2 regions of the Polaromonas sp. P3_B4 genome follow, and region 2 is predicted to be linked to the other one. Evidence: riboswitches for the same ligand, from Rfam matches in the RefSeq annotation. Region 2 holds a riboswitch; the other holds the start of a gene.
The links. Region 2 has a riboswitch for S-adenosylhomocysteine ahead of ahcY (adenosylhomocysteinase). Riboswitches for the same ligand answer to the same signal wherever they lie in the genome.
Positions count from the first base shown of each region.

Region 1: another riboswitch for S-adenosylhomocysteine. It lies ahead of metH (methionine synthase); the one in region 2 lies ahead of ahcY (adenosylhomocysteinase).

Region 1 covers NZ_JBFUGQ010000003.1:102,321-109,495, forward strand. Annotated here, with positions in the region: gene AC1DVV_RS20150 (M23 family metallopeptidase) at 1-1,096, opposite strand, end outside; gene AC1DVV_RS20155 (glycine zipper 2TM domain-containing protein) at 1,272-2,072, opposite strand; gene metH (methionine synthase) at 2,286-5,105, opposite strand; S-adenosyl-L-homocysteine riboswitch at 5,121-5,217, opposite strand; gene AC1DVV_RS20165 (Crp/Fnr family transcriptional regulator) at 5,311-5,919, shown strand; gene AC1DVV_RS20170 (Bug family tripartite tricarboxylate transporter substrate binding protein) at 5,990-6,973, opposite strand.
Region 2 covers NZ_JBFUGQ010000002.1:205,048-212,222, reverse strand. Annotated here, with positions in the region: gene metF (methylenetetrahydrofolate reductase [NAD(P)H]) at 1-7, opposite strand, end outside; gene AC1DVV_RS17845 (TlyA family RNA methyltransferase) at 16-1,050, opposite strand; gene ahcY (adenosylhomocysteinase) at 1,198-2,628, opposite strand; S-adenosyl-L-homocysteine riboswitch at 2,732-2,804, opposite strand; gene AC1DVV_RS17835 (DUF3592 domain-containing protein) at 3,256-3,687, shown strand; gene AC1DVV_RS17830 (HAD-IIB family hydrolase) at 3,684-4,505, shown strand; gene AC1DVV_RS17825 (MFS transporter) at 4,621-5,868, opposite strand; gene AC1DVV_RS17820 (TetR/AcrR family transcriptional regulator) at 5,975-6,550, shown strand; gene AC1DVV_RS17815 (Bug family tripartite tricarboxylate transporter substrate binding protein) at 6,664-7,175, opposite strand, start outside.

The DNA.
Region 1 (7,175 bases), on a different contig from region 2:
TAGCAACCCCCCTGGCCGTAAACGCGTCGATCACGTAGGGCACCCCTTGCGATGACAAGGGGCCGATGCCGTCCGACACATGGAAATGCAGGTGCGGTGCAGTGGTGTTGCCGGAATTTCCCAGCAGCGCCAGCACCTGGCCGCGCTTGACGCGGTCGCCGACACCCACCTTCAGCGAGCCCGGCTGCAGATGTGCATAAAACGCGTAGTAGCCACGTCCCAGGTCCAGGATCACATGGTTGCCCGTCACGTTTTGCATGGTCGTGTCGGGCGGCAAGGCGTTAGGCACCCGCTCAGGCAGCCCGTCGAGCACGGAAACCACTTTGGCATCCGCTACGGCAATCGCTTTTTGCCCATAGGTCGGCCAGTTTTCGTTCTTGTTGCTGTCGCCGTTGCTTTGCTGCGAGTTCGCGTCTATCTTGATCCAGTCGATTGCAAACCGCTGGCTGACGTAGAGAACGCCGTTCACCGGGATGCCGGCACGCCGGTGCGGAACCTCCCTGCAGCAGCCATTGAACGCAACCCAGCCGGAGCCCTCAAGCGGAGGGCCGATCAACGGCGCGGGCCGGGTGCTGACAGACACGGTGCCACCGGTTTGCGACGTCTGGACAAGGCCTTCACTCGCAGGTTTGACGGCGGCCGTGAGCCTGACTTCAGGTGCGGAGGTCACCACGCGATGCGACAGGGCTTTGGGGAGAGCCTGGCCGGCCTCCAGCACTACGTCAATCCAGAACAAACCGGCCTGTGCCGCGCCGATGCTGTCACCGCCCGCGCCGTCCAGCAACGAAAAACTGCCCGCAACATCCGCCCCGGCGACGGTGGTCAACACCTTGCCGGAAGCGGCATCCAATACCTCCAGCGATACCAGCTTGACCGGCGCGGCCCGCGCATTGGTGACCTGCAGCTCGTAGTCGATGTGCACACGCCCATCAGCGCCGCGAAAAGGCACGGGGCGTGAGGCAGCGCTCAGCAGTACGGGCGTGTTCTGGTCGTGCGCACCGGCAAATTCCAGGTTGTTCAGTCCGGGTTTGGGTCCTGCCGCAAAGGCGTGCAGACTTCCGGCAAGTACCAGCACGGCCACAAAAAAACGACGCATGCGATCCTCCTTGTGATGGCGGGGCCATCATAGCGCCAAGCATCGCACCGTCGAAGCATAAAAGGGAGCGTGCCGCGCGAAGGAATCCCGCGCGGCATCAGAAGGGAGACTCAACGGGGCAAGCGCCCACACAAGCAGGCGCACTAAAGCTTGCGCCTTCCGGTCTCTGACTAGATCAGCGGTTGCTGTAGCCGGGAGACTGCTGCTGCGTGACCACGGGGGCCGGCGGCGGTTTGGGGCCGTAACTGGCGCCGTCCTGGGTCCGCAAGGTCGCCCCTTCCACCGTCACGCGGCTGCCAACACTGGGAGCTTGGGCAACTTCTACCAGGCGGTGAGAACCGTCTTCCATGCGCACGCCGACCTGGTAAACCGTTTCCTTGCGAACATGCCCTTCGATGGCGTTGCCGGCGAAACCGCCACCCACCGCACCCAGGATGGTGGCTGCCGTACGCCCACCGCCATGGCCGACCTGGTTACCGAGCACGGCGCCCAGCACGCCACCCGCCACAGCACCTACGCCAGGGCCGGCCGGCTTGGTGGAGCGCTCAACCGGCGTCACCGATTCCACCGCGCCGCACACATGGCACACAGGCGCCGGCGCTACGGCGACCGGTGCAGGGTAAGGGGCCGGCGCGGGCGAAATGCCCGCATAACTCGGGGCGGGTGCCGGTTTTGGTGTCGGCTTGACCACTTTCTTGGTCGGCACGGGCGCGGGCTTGGCGGGTGCGGCAACCGGCTTTTCAGCCATGTCGTCCGCCGCATTGCTGGCCGCGGCCATGGGCGGCGCCACTAGCGGCGCGGCTTGCGGTGCTGCGAGTGCCACCGGCGTCGCCGTGACCGGGTTGCGCATCTGGTAAATCATGGTGCCGCCCATGGCCAGAACGGCCACTCCCAGTATGCCGACGGCGGCCCACAAGGGCTTGCTGGCCGACGGGGCCTGCTGGCCCGGCTGAAGAGTTTCGGTGGATGTGTTCATGGCAATTCCCTCTGGTGAAATCAATCGGTCCCGTGGCGGGAGTTCATCTATGGTTGTTCAACGTTTCCCATGCCGCGAAGGTAAACACGCTTTGGCAGGCGGCTGTGTATTTATGTAAACGCAGGTTATTTTCCGGCAAAGTCGCCGTAAACGCGAATTGCAACGGCAGCCCTGAAAACTGTTCACGGTTTGCACCGCACCGTGAACGGCTTTTCAGAGATTCGGTGCCAGCAGGCGCTGCAACTCGCCGGCCTTCAGGCCGCGCCGCTTGGCCAGGTCCTGCAGCTGGTCGTCGCCGATCTTGCCGACGTTGAAGTAGGCGCTTTGCGGGTGGCTCAGATAAAAGCCGCTCACACTGGCCGCCGGTGTCATGGCCAGGCTTTCGGTCAGCGCCATGCCGACCTCTTCGGCCTTGAGCAACTCGAACATTTCTTTCTTGACGCTGTGGTCCGGGCAGGCCGGATAACCTGGCGCCGGGCGTATGCCCTGGTATTTTTCGGCGATCAAGGCTTCGCTGTCCAGTGACTCGGCCGGCACATAGCCCCACAAATCCTTGCGTACGCGCTGGTGCAGGCTTTCGGCAAACGCTTCGGCCAGGCGGTCAGCCAGCGCCTTGAGCATGATGGACGAATAATCGTCGTGGTCATCCAGGAAGTACTTTTCCTTTTTCTCGGCGCCAATGCCTGCCGTGACGGCAAAAAGACCGATGTAGTCCGGAATTTTTGAGATGTTTTTTCCCGCAGCGCCCGCATATTCAGCGCGAGCAGCTATCAATTCAGGAGCAAGTACCTTGGGTGCGACAAAATCAGCCAGGCAACGGCTGGGGCGCATCACGCCGTCAATTGCGGTTTTTTCGGTTTGCTGGCGCAGGCCGTACCAGGTCATGGCCACTTCGCTGCGCGACTCGTCGGTGTAGATCTCGATGTCGTCGCCCACGCTGTTGGCGGGGTACAGCGCCATCACGCCGTTGGCGGTGAGCCAGCGGCCTTCGATCAGGCGCTTGAGCATGCGCTGCGCGTCGGCGTACACGCGCACAGCCTCGGTGCCCACCACCTCGTCTTTCAAAATGGCCGGGAAGGCTCCGGCCAGGTCCCAGGTCTGGAAGAAAGGACCCCAGTCGATGTACTGGGCCAGCTCCGACAGGTCGAAGTTCTTGAACACGCGGCGGCCAATGAACTTGGGCACGGGCGGTGTGTAGTGGGCCCAGTCCATTGACGTGGGATTGGCGCGGGCCTTGGCCAGCGGCCACATCGGTACCTGCTTTTTGTTGGCGTGCTGGGTGCGCACCTTGTCGTAGTCGGTATACAGCTCTTCGATGTATCTGGCGGCCTGGTCGGACAGCAGGCTTTGCGCCACGCTCACGCTTCGTGACGCATCGGGCACATACACCACCGGGCCTTCGTAGTGCGGGGAGATCTTGACGGCCGTGTGCACGCGGCTGGTGGTGGCGCCGCCTATCAGCAGCGGAATCTTCTTGATGCGGAAATGATCGTCCTTTTGCATCTCGGCGGCCACATACTGCATTTCTTCCAGGCTGGGGGTGATGAGACCCGACAGCCCGACGATGTCGGCGCCTTCAACCTTGGCGCGCGCCAATATTTCATGGCAGGGCACCATCACGCCCATGTTGACGACTTCAAAGTTGTTGCACTGCAAGACCACCGTCACGATGTTCTTGCCAATGTCGTGCACATCACCCTTGACCGTGGCGATGATGATCTTGCCTTTGGTCTTGACGTCACCGCCGGCGGCTTCGAGCAGCAGCTTTTCGGCTTCGATGTAGGGCAGCAGGTGCGCCACGGCCTGCTTCATCACACGGGCGCTTTTGACGACCTGGGGCAAAAACATCTTGCCCTGGCCGAACAGGTCACCGACGATGTTCATGCCGTCCATCAGCGGGCCTTCGATGACGTGCAGCGGCCGGCCGCCCTCCGCAAGGATCTCCTGGTAGACCTCTTCGGTGTCAGTCACGATGTGCTCGTTCATGCCGTGGACCAGCGCATGCGACAGGCGCTGGCGCACCGGCAGGGCACGCCATTCATTCTTCTTGCTGTCGTCCTTGGCGCCGCTCCTGGCAGTCTCGGCCACTTCAATCAGGCGTTCGCTGGGCGTGAGCTCAGGCTCGCCCGGCTTGTAGACCGGTGTGCGGTTGAGCACCACGTCTTCGACGCGCTCGCGCAGCACAGGGTCCAGGTCGTCGTACACGCCGACCATGCCGGCGTTGACGATGCCCATGTCCATGCCCGCCTGGATCGCGTGGTACAGGAACACGGTGTGGATGGCTTCACGCACCGGGTCGTTGCCGCGAAAGCTGAAGGACACGTTGGACACGCCGCCAGAGACCTTGGCGCCCGGCAGGTTCTGCTTGATCCAGCGCGTGGCGTTGATGAAATCGACCGCGTAGTTGTTGTGCTCTTCGATGCCGGTGGCGATCGCGAAAATGTTCGGGTCGAAGATGATGTCTTCGGGCGGAAAGTCCAGCTCGTCGACCAGCACGCGGTAGGCGCGCTCGCAGATTTCGACTTTGCGCTCATAGGTGTCGGCCTGGCCTTTTTCATCAAAAGCCATCACCACCGCTGCCGCGCCGTAGCGCTTGAGCAGCTTGGCCTGCTGCCTGAAGGGCTCCAGACCCTCTTTCATCGAGATCGAGTTGACGATTCCCTTGCCCTGGATGCAGCGCAGGCCGGCTTCGATGACGCTCCACTTGGAGCTGTCGATCATGATGGGCACACGCGCGATGTCGGGCTCACTGGCGATCAGGTTCAGGAAGCGCACCATGGCGGCCTGGCTGTCCAGCATGGCCTCGTCCATGTTGATATCGATGATCTGGGCGCCGTTTTCGACCTGCTGGCGGGCCACGGCCAGCGCCTGCTCGTATTCACCGTTGAGGATCATGCGGGCGAAGGCCTTGGAGCCGGTGACGTTGGTGCGTTCGCCAATATTGACAAACAGCGTGCCCGCGCCGATGGCGACCGGCTCCAGGCCGGACAGCTTCATGGGGGGAACATTGGGCAAAGATTCAGTTTCAGACACGGACTCACCTTGAGGCAAAGGTGAGCGTCGTTGCCGCAGGGGCCGCCGGAAGCCGCCGCCTGTAACCCAAGCCTGACGAACGCTTGTGTTCGCTGCAACGCTCCTTGGGTTACCATCATTTTAAGGGCTGAACGCCGCCCGCGCCATATCCTTGCACCAATGGCAAGAGATACCAACAAAAGTCCAGGGGATAGCCGGAGCCACCATGTTTGAAAACCTGTTCGGCAGAAAACAGCGGGGAACGCCCGATGCGCCCGAGTCCATGCGTCCCAAAGACCGCATGCGGGCCATTGAGGGCTCCAGCACGGCCGAGCTTGCCGCCAGGCTGCTGATTGCACCAACCGCCCTGATGCAGCTCACGCCCGAAGAGGCTTTCACTGTCGTCAGCTACATGACGCCGCGCAGGATTTCCGAGGGAACGACCTTCATCCGCGAAGGCGACAAGAGCGATACCGGTTATATGGTGCTGCTGCTCGAAGGCGAAGTCACTGTCGAAAGCATTGTGGTCAGCCGCCGCACGCCGGTCACCATCACGGTGCTGGGCCCCGGCAGCCTGATCGGCGAAATGGGCCTGGTCGACGGCCAGGCGCGGCTGGCGTCATGCACTGCCAGCAGCGACGTGAGCTGCGCCGTGCTGTCGCGCGCAGCGCTTGAAAAAATGGGGGAAGAGCAACCGGTGACTGCGGCCAAACTGATGTTTGCCGTTTCGCTGCGCATCGCCGAACGGCTGCGCGACACCAGCGAAAAACTCAAGATGTACAGCCAGCTGGTACAAGCCATGCAGCAGGAAATCGACCGGCTGATGCCGGGCTGATTTCCGTCTGGCAGAAAAGCGGGGAAGGCGCCAGGCTAGCCGCCCTTTCCGCCCTTTCCGCCCTTTCGATTTAGTCGAGCTTGATTTTGGCGACCTTGATCAGGCGTCCATAATCGGCGTGCTCTTTCATCACCATGTAGGCAAAGTCGGCAGAGCTCATGGGGCTGGGGGTCGCGCTCATGCGTGCAAACTTTTCTGCGGTATCGGGCGTGTTGAGCGCGTCGGCGAATGCCCTCTGCAGCTGGTCTGCCGTGGCTTTGGGGAGGTTGGCCGGGCCAAAGATGCCGAACCAGGTGCTGATGTGAAAGCCGGGCAACACGTCATTGATGGTCGGAATTTCCGTGAAGCTGCTGGAGCGGTTGATGGTGGTCACGCCAAAAGCGACCAGCTTGCCCGACTTGATGTTGGCGCTGGCAGAGGCCAGGTTGTCGAACATCAGGTCGGTCTGGCCGGACAGCAGGCCAGCCTGCGCCTGGGCCGAGCCGCTGGAAGGCAGGTGCACCACGCTGATCTTGGCCAGGCTTTTAAACAGCTCGCCCGCGAGGTGGCCGGCGCTTCCATTGCCGCCGGAGGCATAGTTCAGCCGGCCGGGATTCTTGCGTGCGTAGGCAATCAGGTCCTTGGTGTCCTTGATTTTCAGCCGCCTGGCCGTCTCGGCATTCATGACCAGCACGTTCGGCACCCGCGCCACCAACGTGATGGGCGTGAAGTCCTTCAATGCGTCGTAGGGCATGTTTGGGTAGAGCCATGGGTTGATGGCATGGGTGGCCACCGCCCCCATCACCAGCGTATGGCCGTCTGCAGGTGCCTTGGCGACGAGGGCCGCACCCACGTTTCCGCCGGACCCCGGCCGGTTGTCAACCGTGACTTCGGTTTTGAGCAGGGGACGCAGCTTCTCGGCCAGGATGCGCGCAGCGTTGTCCAGCGGGCCGCCGGCTGGATAGGGCACGACGATCGTCACCGGTTTTTGGGGCGACAGTTGTGCATGGCCTGCGAAAGCCGTCATCGCCAACGTGAATGCCGCTGCGGCCTTGATGAATAAACCCACCTTCATGATTTCCTTGGTTGTGTTGTGTTGCGTTGTTTTGCCGAACCATCAACGCTGCAGGGCGCAGCGCCGGAGAATGAAAACAGGGTTCGGCAAAGGGGCCTGACTATAGCCGCGAAATATGACTTTTCGGGACATCGCCGGGCACGTCATCTCATATGCATACTTATTAAGTACACGCGCATCTGAGAACCGGCTTTTTCGGCCA
Region 2 (7,175 bases):
GGCTCATCACGGATCTCACTCGTCGTTATTTGTCGTGTCGGTTTTGCTGTCACGCCGCTTGCCACGCGCAGGGCCAGGCTGGCCGGCATGCGCAAGTTCGGAGTCTTCGTGCGGCGCGCGGGAGGCGCGCATTTCGCTGCGTGGCACGCGCTTGGCAATCTTGCGCTGCGGTGCGGCCGGCAGTGGCTGGTCTTCGCCCGCCACGTCCTGGCCCTTGACAGCCTGGATAAAAAATTCGCGGTTGCCGTCGCCGCCTTCAATCGGCGACGCCAGCCAGGCTTTCACTTCCAGCCCCAGCGCTGCGCAGGCATCGCGCAAGCGCTTTTCGACAAACTCGAAATGCGCCGGGTCACGCACGATGCCGCCCTTGCCGATCTGGCCGGGCTGCAATTCAAACTGCGGCTTGACCAGCATGAGCAGGTCGCCGCCGGGCTTGAGCAGGCGAACCACGGCGGGCAACACCAGCGTGAGCGAGATGAAGGACAAATCACCCGTCAGGAAGTCGAAGTTGGCTTCTGCGGCCAGGCTCGCTTCATCCAGGTCGGCGTCATCCCCATCGCCATCGAAGTCATCCGGAAAATCCATGTCGCCGCTGTCGCCTGCATGGCCGGCCACCAGGTCGGCGGCGGTCATGGAACGGGCATTCAGACCCTCGACGCAAACCACACGCGGGTCTTCACGCAGGCTGGCGTGCAGCTGGCCATGGCCCACATCGACGCCCACCACCTGCATGGCGCCGTGCTGCAGCAGGCAGTCGGTAAAGCCGCCGGTGGACTGGCCCACGTCAAGGCAGCGCAAGCCATCCACCTTCAGGCCGGTAGCTTTCAGCGCGCCTTCGAGCTTGAGCCCACCGCGCGAGATGTACTTGGCTTCGGTGGTGTCCAGCAACTGCAGTTCAGCGCCGGGCGGAATCTCGTCGCCGTTCTTGGCGACCTTCTTCCAGGCAGCGTCGCTTTCAGGACGCCACTGCACACCCGACGCAATCAGGCGCTGGGCCTGGGAGCGGGTGGCGGCATGGCCGTGTTCGACGAGGAATAGGTCAGCGCGCATGTAGTTCCAGAAAAAAAGGGCTCAGCGCGTCGCGAGCGGCCGTCAGGCTAGGCGCGGGAGGACCCATGAACCGGAGCGTACTGGAGGTACGTGAGGATTCATGGAGGGACCCGCAACGACGCATCACGGCCGCGCAGTAGCGCGGGATCAGTAGCGGTAGGTGTTGGCTTTGTACGGGCCTGCTTTGCTGACACCGATGTACGCAGCCTGCTCGTCGCTCAGTTCAGTCAGCACAGCGCCAACCTTCTTCAGGTGCAAACGGGCAACCTTTTCGTCAAGATGCTTGGGCAACACATAAACCTTGCCCACTTCGTACGCATCTTTCTTGGTGAAGAGCTCGATCTGGGCGATCGTCTGGTTCGCAAAGCTCGAAGACATCACGAAGCTGGGGTGGCCCGTGCCGCAACCGAGGTTCACGAGGCGGCCCTTGGCCAGCAGGATGATGCGCTTGCCGTCCGGGAAGATCACGTGGTCGACTTGCGGCTTGATCTCTTCCCAGGTGCATTTTTCGAGCGATGCGACGTCGATCTCGTTGTCGAAATGGCCGATGTTGCAGACGATGGCCTGGTCTTTCATCTTCGCCATGTGCTCATAAGTGATGACGTTCTTGTTGCCGGTGGCGGACACAAAAATGTCAGCCTTGTCGGCAGCGTATTCCATGGTCACGACCTTGTAACCTTCCATCGCGGCCTGCAGGGCGTTGATGGGGTCGATCTCGGTCACCCACACCTGGGCGCTCAGTGCGCGCAAGGCTTGTGCGGAGCCCTTGCCCACGTCGCCGTAACCGGCCACGAGTGCGACCTTGCCGGCGACCATCACGTCGGTGGCGCGCTTGATCGCGTCAACCAGGGATTCGCGGCAGCCGTACAGGTTGTCGAACTTGCTCTTGGTGACGGAATCGTTCACGTTGATGGCGCGCAAGGCCAGCGTGCCCTTGGCCGACATTTCATTCAAACGCAACACGCCGGTGGTGGTTTCTTCAGTCACGCCGATGATGTTTTTCAGGCGGCGGCTGTACCAGGTCGGGTCTTGCGCCAGCTTGGCCTTGATCGAATTGAACAGGCAGATTTCTTCTTCGCTGCCGGGCTTGGAAATGAGGCTCGCGTCTTTTTCGGCCTTGGTGCCCAGGTGCATCAGCAGCGTCGCGTCGCCGCCGTCGTCCAGGATCATGTTGGGACCTTCTTCAGGCGTGCCCTTGGCGCCGCTGAATTCGAAGATCTTGTGGGTGTAGTCCCAGTAGTCGGCCAGGGTCTCGCCTTTGATGGCGAACACCGGCGTGCCGGCGGCGGCAATCGCGGCGGCGGCGTGGTCTTGTGTCGAGAAAATATTGCACGAAGCCCAGCGCACTTCAGCGCCCAGGGCTTGCAGGGTTTCAATCAGCACGCCGGTCTGGATCGTCATGTGCAGCGAACCGGTGATGCGCGCGCCCTTCAGCGGCTGCGCCTTCGCGAATTCTTCGCGGATGGCCATCAGGCCAGGCATTTCGGTTTGCGCGATGTTCAGTTCCTTGCGGCCCCAGGCGGCAAGCGAAATATCGGCAATGGTGTAGTCGGTGGAAGGTTTCAGGACGGCGCTCATACGGTTCTCCAAATTCAAACGTCAACTGGGCAAAATCGCCACGGGCAAGGCGCTTTCGAAACAGCGGGGGAATTCAGTCATTCACCCGGCTTGAGAGAGCACTTGCGGGTGAGCGTGGTTGCAATGAAGTCCTGAGCCTGGTCCACATGGTGTGGCTTGCAACGCTCCTCAGGAAGCCACGATTATACCGAACTCCCCCGTTCAGGCTCACTTCGTGTAGCCTGCTCCCCCCTCAAGGGGGCGGCGCCTGGGGCCGGCGAAGCCGGACCCTCGGCCCCCGCTGGTGAAATACGCCATCACCGATCGCGCCCAAAGAACGCTTCAACCCGCATGGGCCGCGGAACCGGCTTTGCCGGGCCGCAGGCTCAGTCCCCTGCAAGGGGAAAAGGGCTACACGCAGTGAGCCCGATAGGGGTGTGCCAATTTTTCGGCTTTGCCGGGCCGCAGGCGGGCGGCCCCCTCGAGGGGGCAGGGAGCTACACGCAGTGAGCGACCGTGGGGGCCCACACCATGCGAGAATTTCACCATGCAAGAGTCCGCAGCCCGCCACTTTCGCCCCTCTTCCGTAGGGCATCCAGGCTTCGGGGCGGCCTGATGTACCCCCGTCTGGCGCCCGTCTACTGTGCCTTGTTCCTGATCATGGGTGCGGGAATGAGCGCCAGCTTCGCATCAAAGGCATACCGGGCCTTGCAAACCCTCGATTGGGAAACAGGCAGCGCGCAAATACTTTCGTCCAGCGTGAAGGCCACGTCCGACAAGCGAGCCAGTTGCTATGAGCAGCTTGCCACCTATAGCTACAAGGTGCAGGGCCGAACCTTCACCGGCCAACGTGTGCGCGCGGCGGACAGCTGCCTTTCGAAGGAAGAGTCCGAGCTATTCGAGGCTGCGTTCAAGAAAGGCGACACGGTGGCCGTGCGCTACGATCCCGAAAATGCCTCCGAAGCGGTGCTCGAGCCCGGGGAACTGTGGTTCAACGATTGGATCCAGGGGATCGCGGGCTTGTTGATCACAGGCATTGCCGTTCTGATGGGCATCGAGATACTGAGAAAGCAGCGATGAAGGACCTCACATCCTGGGCGCTCACCGAGCGCGCACAGATCACCGGCGTCTTCACCGACATCGACGACACACTGACCACCGAGGGAGCGATCACCGCCGATGCGCTGGAGGCTTTGGGTGCGTTGAATGCCGCCGGGCTCAAGGTGGTAGCCATCACCGGGCGGCCCGTAGGCTGGAGTGAGCCCTTCGCGGCAAGCTGGCCGGTCGATGCCATCGTGGCGGAGAACGGTGCGGTGGCGCTGCTGCCGGCGCAGGTTTTAGACAAAAAAGCCCCACAAGCCGCACCAGTCTTGCGCAATCAGCTATCAAAAATATACCAACAGGATTCCGCGACACGCGCTGCCAACTTCGCCCGCATGCAGGCCGTGCTGGCGCGCATCGAGCGCGAGATGCCGGGCGTCACCCGCGCCACCGACTCGCCGGGCCGTGAAACCGACATCGCCATCGATCACAGTGAGTTTGTGCAACTGAGCGACGCGCAAATCGCGGCGGTGGTGGCGCTGATGAAAAGCGAGGGCATGCACGCCACCGTCAGCAGCATCCACATCAACGGCTGGTATGGCAACCACAACAAGCTCGAAGGCGCGCGCTGGATAGTCCGGCAGCTCTGGCAGCGCGACCTGGACGCCGAGATGGATCAATGGGTCTATGTGGGCGATTCGACCAACGACCAGCTGATGTTCAAGACCTTTGCCAACAGCGTGGGTGTGGCCAACATCGCGCGCTTTGTGCCGCAGCTGGCGCACCTGCCGCGCTATGTCACCCAGGGCGAGCGCGGCGCAGGTTTCACCGAAATGGCGCGCGCTTTACTGGATTAACAACCGCGGCTGCCCCGCGTTACCTCAGCGGGTGCCGCGGATCGGGCTTTGCCCGGCCGCAGGCACCGTCCCCTGAAGGGGAGGGGACGCTACACGAAGTGAGCGTCAGCAGGGGTTAGCTATATTGGCGGCGCACTGAGCCCCAGCGCAACCAGGCGCCGAGAGCCGCTACCGCCAGAACCAGCGCGGCATAACCCTCTACCGTAGCAGGCAGGCCCAACGGTGCGATCAAGCGGCCTGCCAGCATGGCGGGCACGCTGAAGGCCAGGTAGCTGATGGCGTACAGCGCAGAAAACAACTCCGCCCGCTGGTGCGGCTGTGCCATCGGCGCCAGCGTCTGCACCTGCGCGGAGAAAGCCGAGCCGCCGCCGAAACCGGCCAGCGCCGTCCCCGCGAAAAACAGCGCCACGGAACGGGTGACCAGCGACAGGACCACCAGACCTGCGCCCACGGCAAGCAAGCTCATGCCGATGGCGCTCATGCGCACGGGCGAAAAGCGCCTCAACAAAGTCGGCGAAGCAGCGCCCAGGCCGAAGAAGGCCGCAATGGCCAGGCCGTTAACGATGCCGTCGTGGATGCCAAAGATTTGCTGCAGCACGGAAGGCACCAGCGACAGGTACAGGCCCGCAAGCGACCACACCGCCAGCATTGTCGGCACGCCGCGCACAAATTCGGCGCGCGCCTGCACCGGCACCGAGATGCGCGGCACCAGCGAAGCCAGCGCGCCGGGGCGCGGCGTGACGCTTTCGGGCAGGAACAGCGTGGCCACCGCACCCACCACGCAGATGGCGACCAGCACGCCAAACACCAGCGGCACCGGGTGCAAGGTGAACTTGACGGCGATACCGGTGAGCAGCGCGCCCACGGCCAAGCCCGCCAGCGGCGAGACGCTGCCGATCATCGCGCCCAGGCGTTTTTGCGCAGCGGGGGCGGCCTCCACCACCGCCGCCGTCAGCGCGCCGCCGACCATTCCGGTGGCGATGCCCTGCACGATGCGCGCAGCAATGATGCCGTTGATGCTCCCGGCCAGCAAAAAAGTCAGCATCGCGCCGGCCTGCAGCAGCAAGGCGGTAAACACCACAGGCCGCCGGCCGATGTGGTCAGACAGTGAGCCAGCCACCAGCAGCGAGGCCAGCAGCGCAATCGCGTAAATCGCAAACGCCACCGTCAGCAGCGCAGGGGAAAAGCCCCACTGCTGCTGGAAGACGACGAACAGCGGCGACGGCGCACTGCCCGCCACGAAGAACGCGAACAACAGGATCGCCAGCAGGGGGAAGGCGGCTGCGGGCGGCAGTTGCCAGTGGGCCGCCGTCGGGCGGGATGGTTGCAATGAGGGATCGGCGGGAGCAGCAGGGGTAGCCATGGGGAACGCTCAACTTTCTTAAAGCTAATTTATTCGCGTTTGCAAATTCTATACCCGTTCAAAAATTAACGCAAACATCGTTGCTTTTAGGCTAGAATTCGCCCTGATGAGCACCCTCCAAACGCCCCAGAACAAACGCCCCGGCGGACGCAGCGCCCAGGTGCAAATCGTGGTGCGCAAGGCGCTGGAAGAACTGATTGCCCAGGAGGGCCGCGACAAAGTCACCGTGCCGGCCGTGGCCGAGCGCGCCGGCGTGAGTGCTTCCAGCATTTACCGGCGCTGGGGCGACGTGAACGGCCTGCTCGGCGAAACCGCCCAGCAGCGGCTGGACCCGAACCGCCCCCTGCCTGAGACGGGCGACCTGAAAGCCGAACTCACGGCCTGGGCCAAGGAACTGATCAACCACCTCAACAAGCCAGGCAATGCCTCACTGCTGAAGGCCGCTGCCGCGCTGGCGGGATCAGAAGAAACCAATTGCCTGAAAAACCGCCGCAACGAAGCCACGGTTCTGGTCAAACGCGCCCAGGCCCGCGGCGACGCCACACCCACCGTGCAGCAGGTGCTGGACCACATGATGGCCCCCATCATCTACCGTTTGATTTTTGGCGCCGGCGTCGAGCCCGCGTTGGCGGAACAGTTAGCCGACGAATTGTTTGCCTTGGCAAACCCGGTCAGCAAATAGACCCGAAGAAGCCCAGGAGGCCGCGGAACCGGCTTCGCCGGGCCGCCAGCCTCGTCCCCTGCAAGGGGAAAAGGGATTACACGAAGTGAATCCCGATAGGGGTGTGCCTACTTTTAGTTGGGCTTGGCGAGGCCTAACTTATCGATCAGCACCTTCTCCCGCCCAACGGTGTCTTGCGCAAACTTGGTGTAGTCGGCCGAGCTCAGGTAGTTGGGCAGCATGTCGTAGCGGCCCAGCGCCGCGACGTAGCTGGGTTCTTCCATTGCTTTCTTGAAGGCGTCGTGCAGGCGCTTGACCACTTCGGGCGGCGTGCCTTTGGGCGCGCCTATCCCGAAGGGCGAGTTCTGCACGATGTCATAGCCCAGCTCTTTCAGGGTGGGTGCGTTCGGGAATTTGTCGAGCCGCTTCTCGCCCCAGGTATTGAGCACGCGCAGCTTGCCCGCCTCGACCTGCGGCGCAAAACCGGTGCTGTCGGCGCCTGCCATCAGCTGGCCGCTGACGAGCGCCAGCATCAGGTCGGCGCTGCCTTTGTAGGGCACGTGCTGCAATGTGATGCCCGCTTTTTGCGCGATGAGTTCGGTCGTCAGGTGCGGGCTGGTGAGTGTGCCCGTCGAGCCGTAGGTCA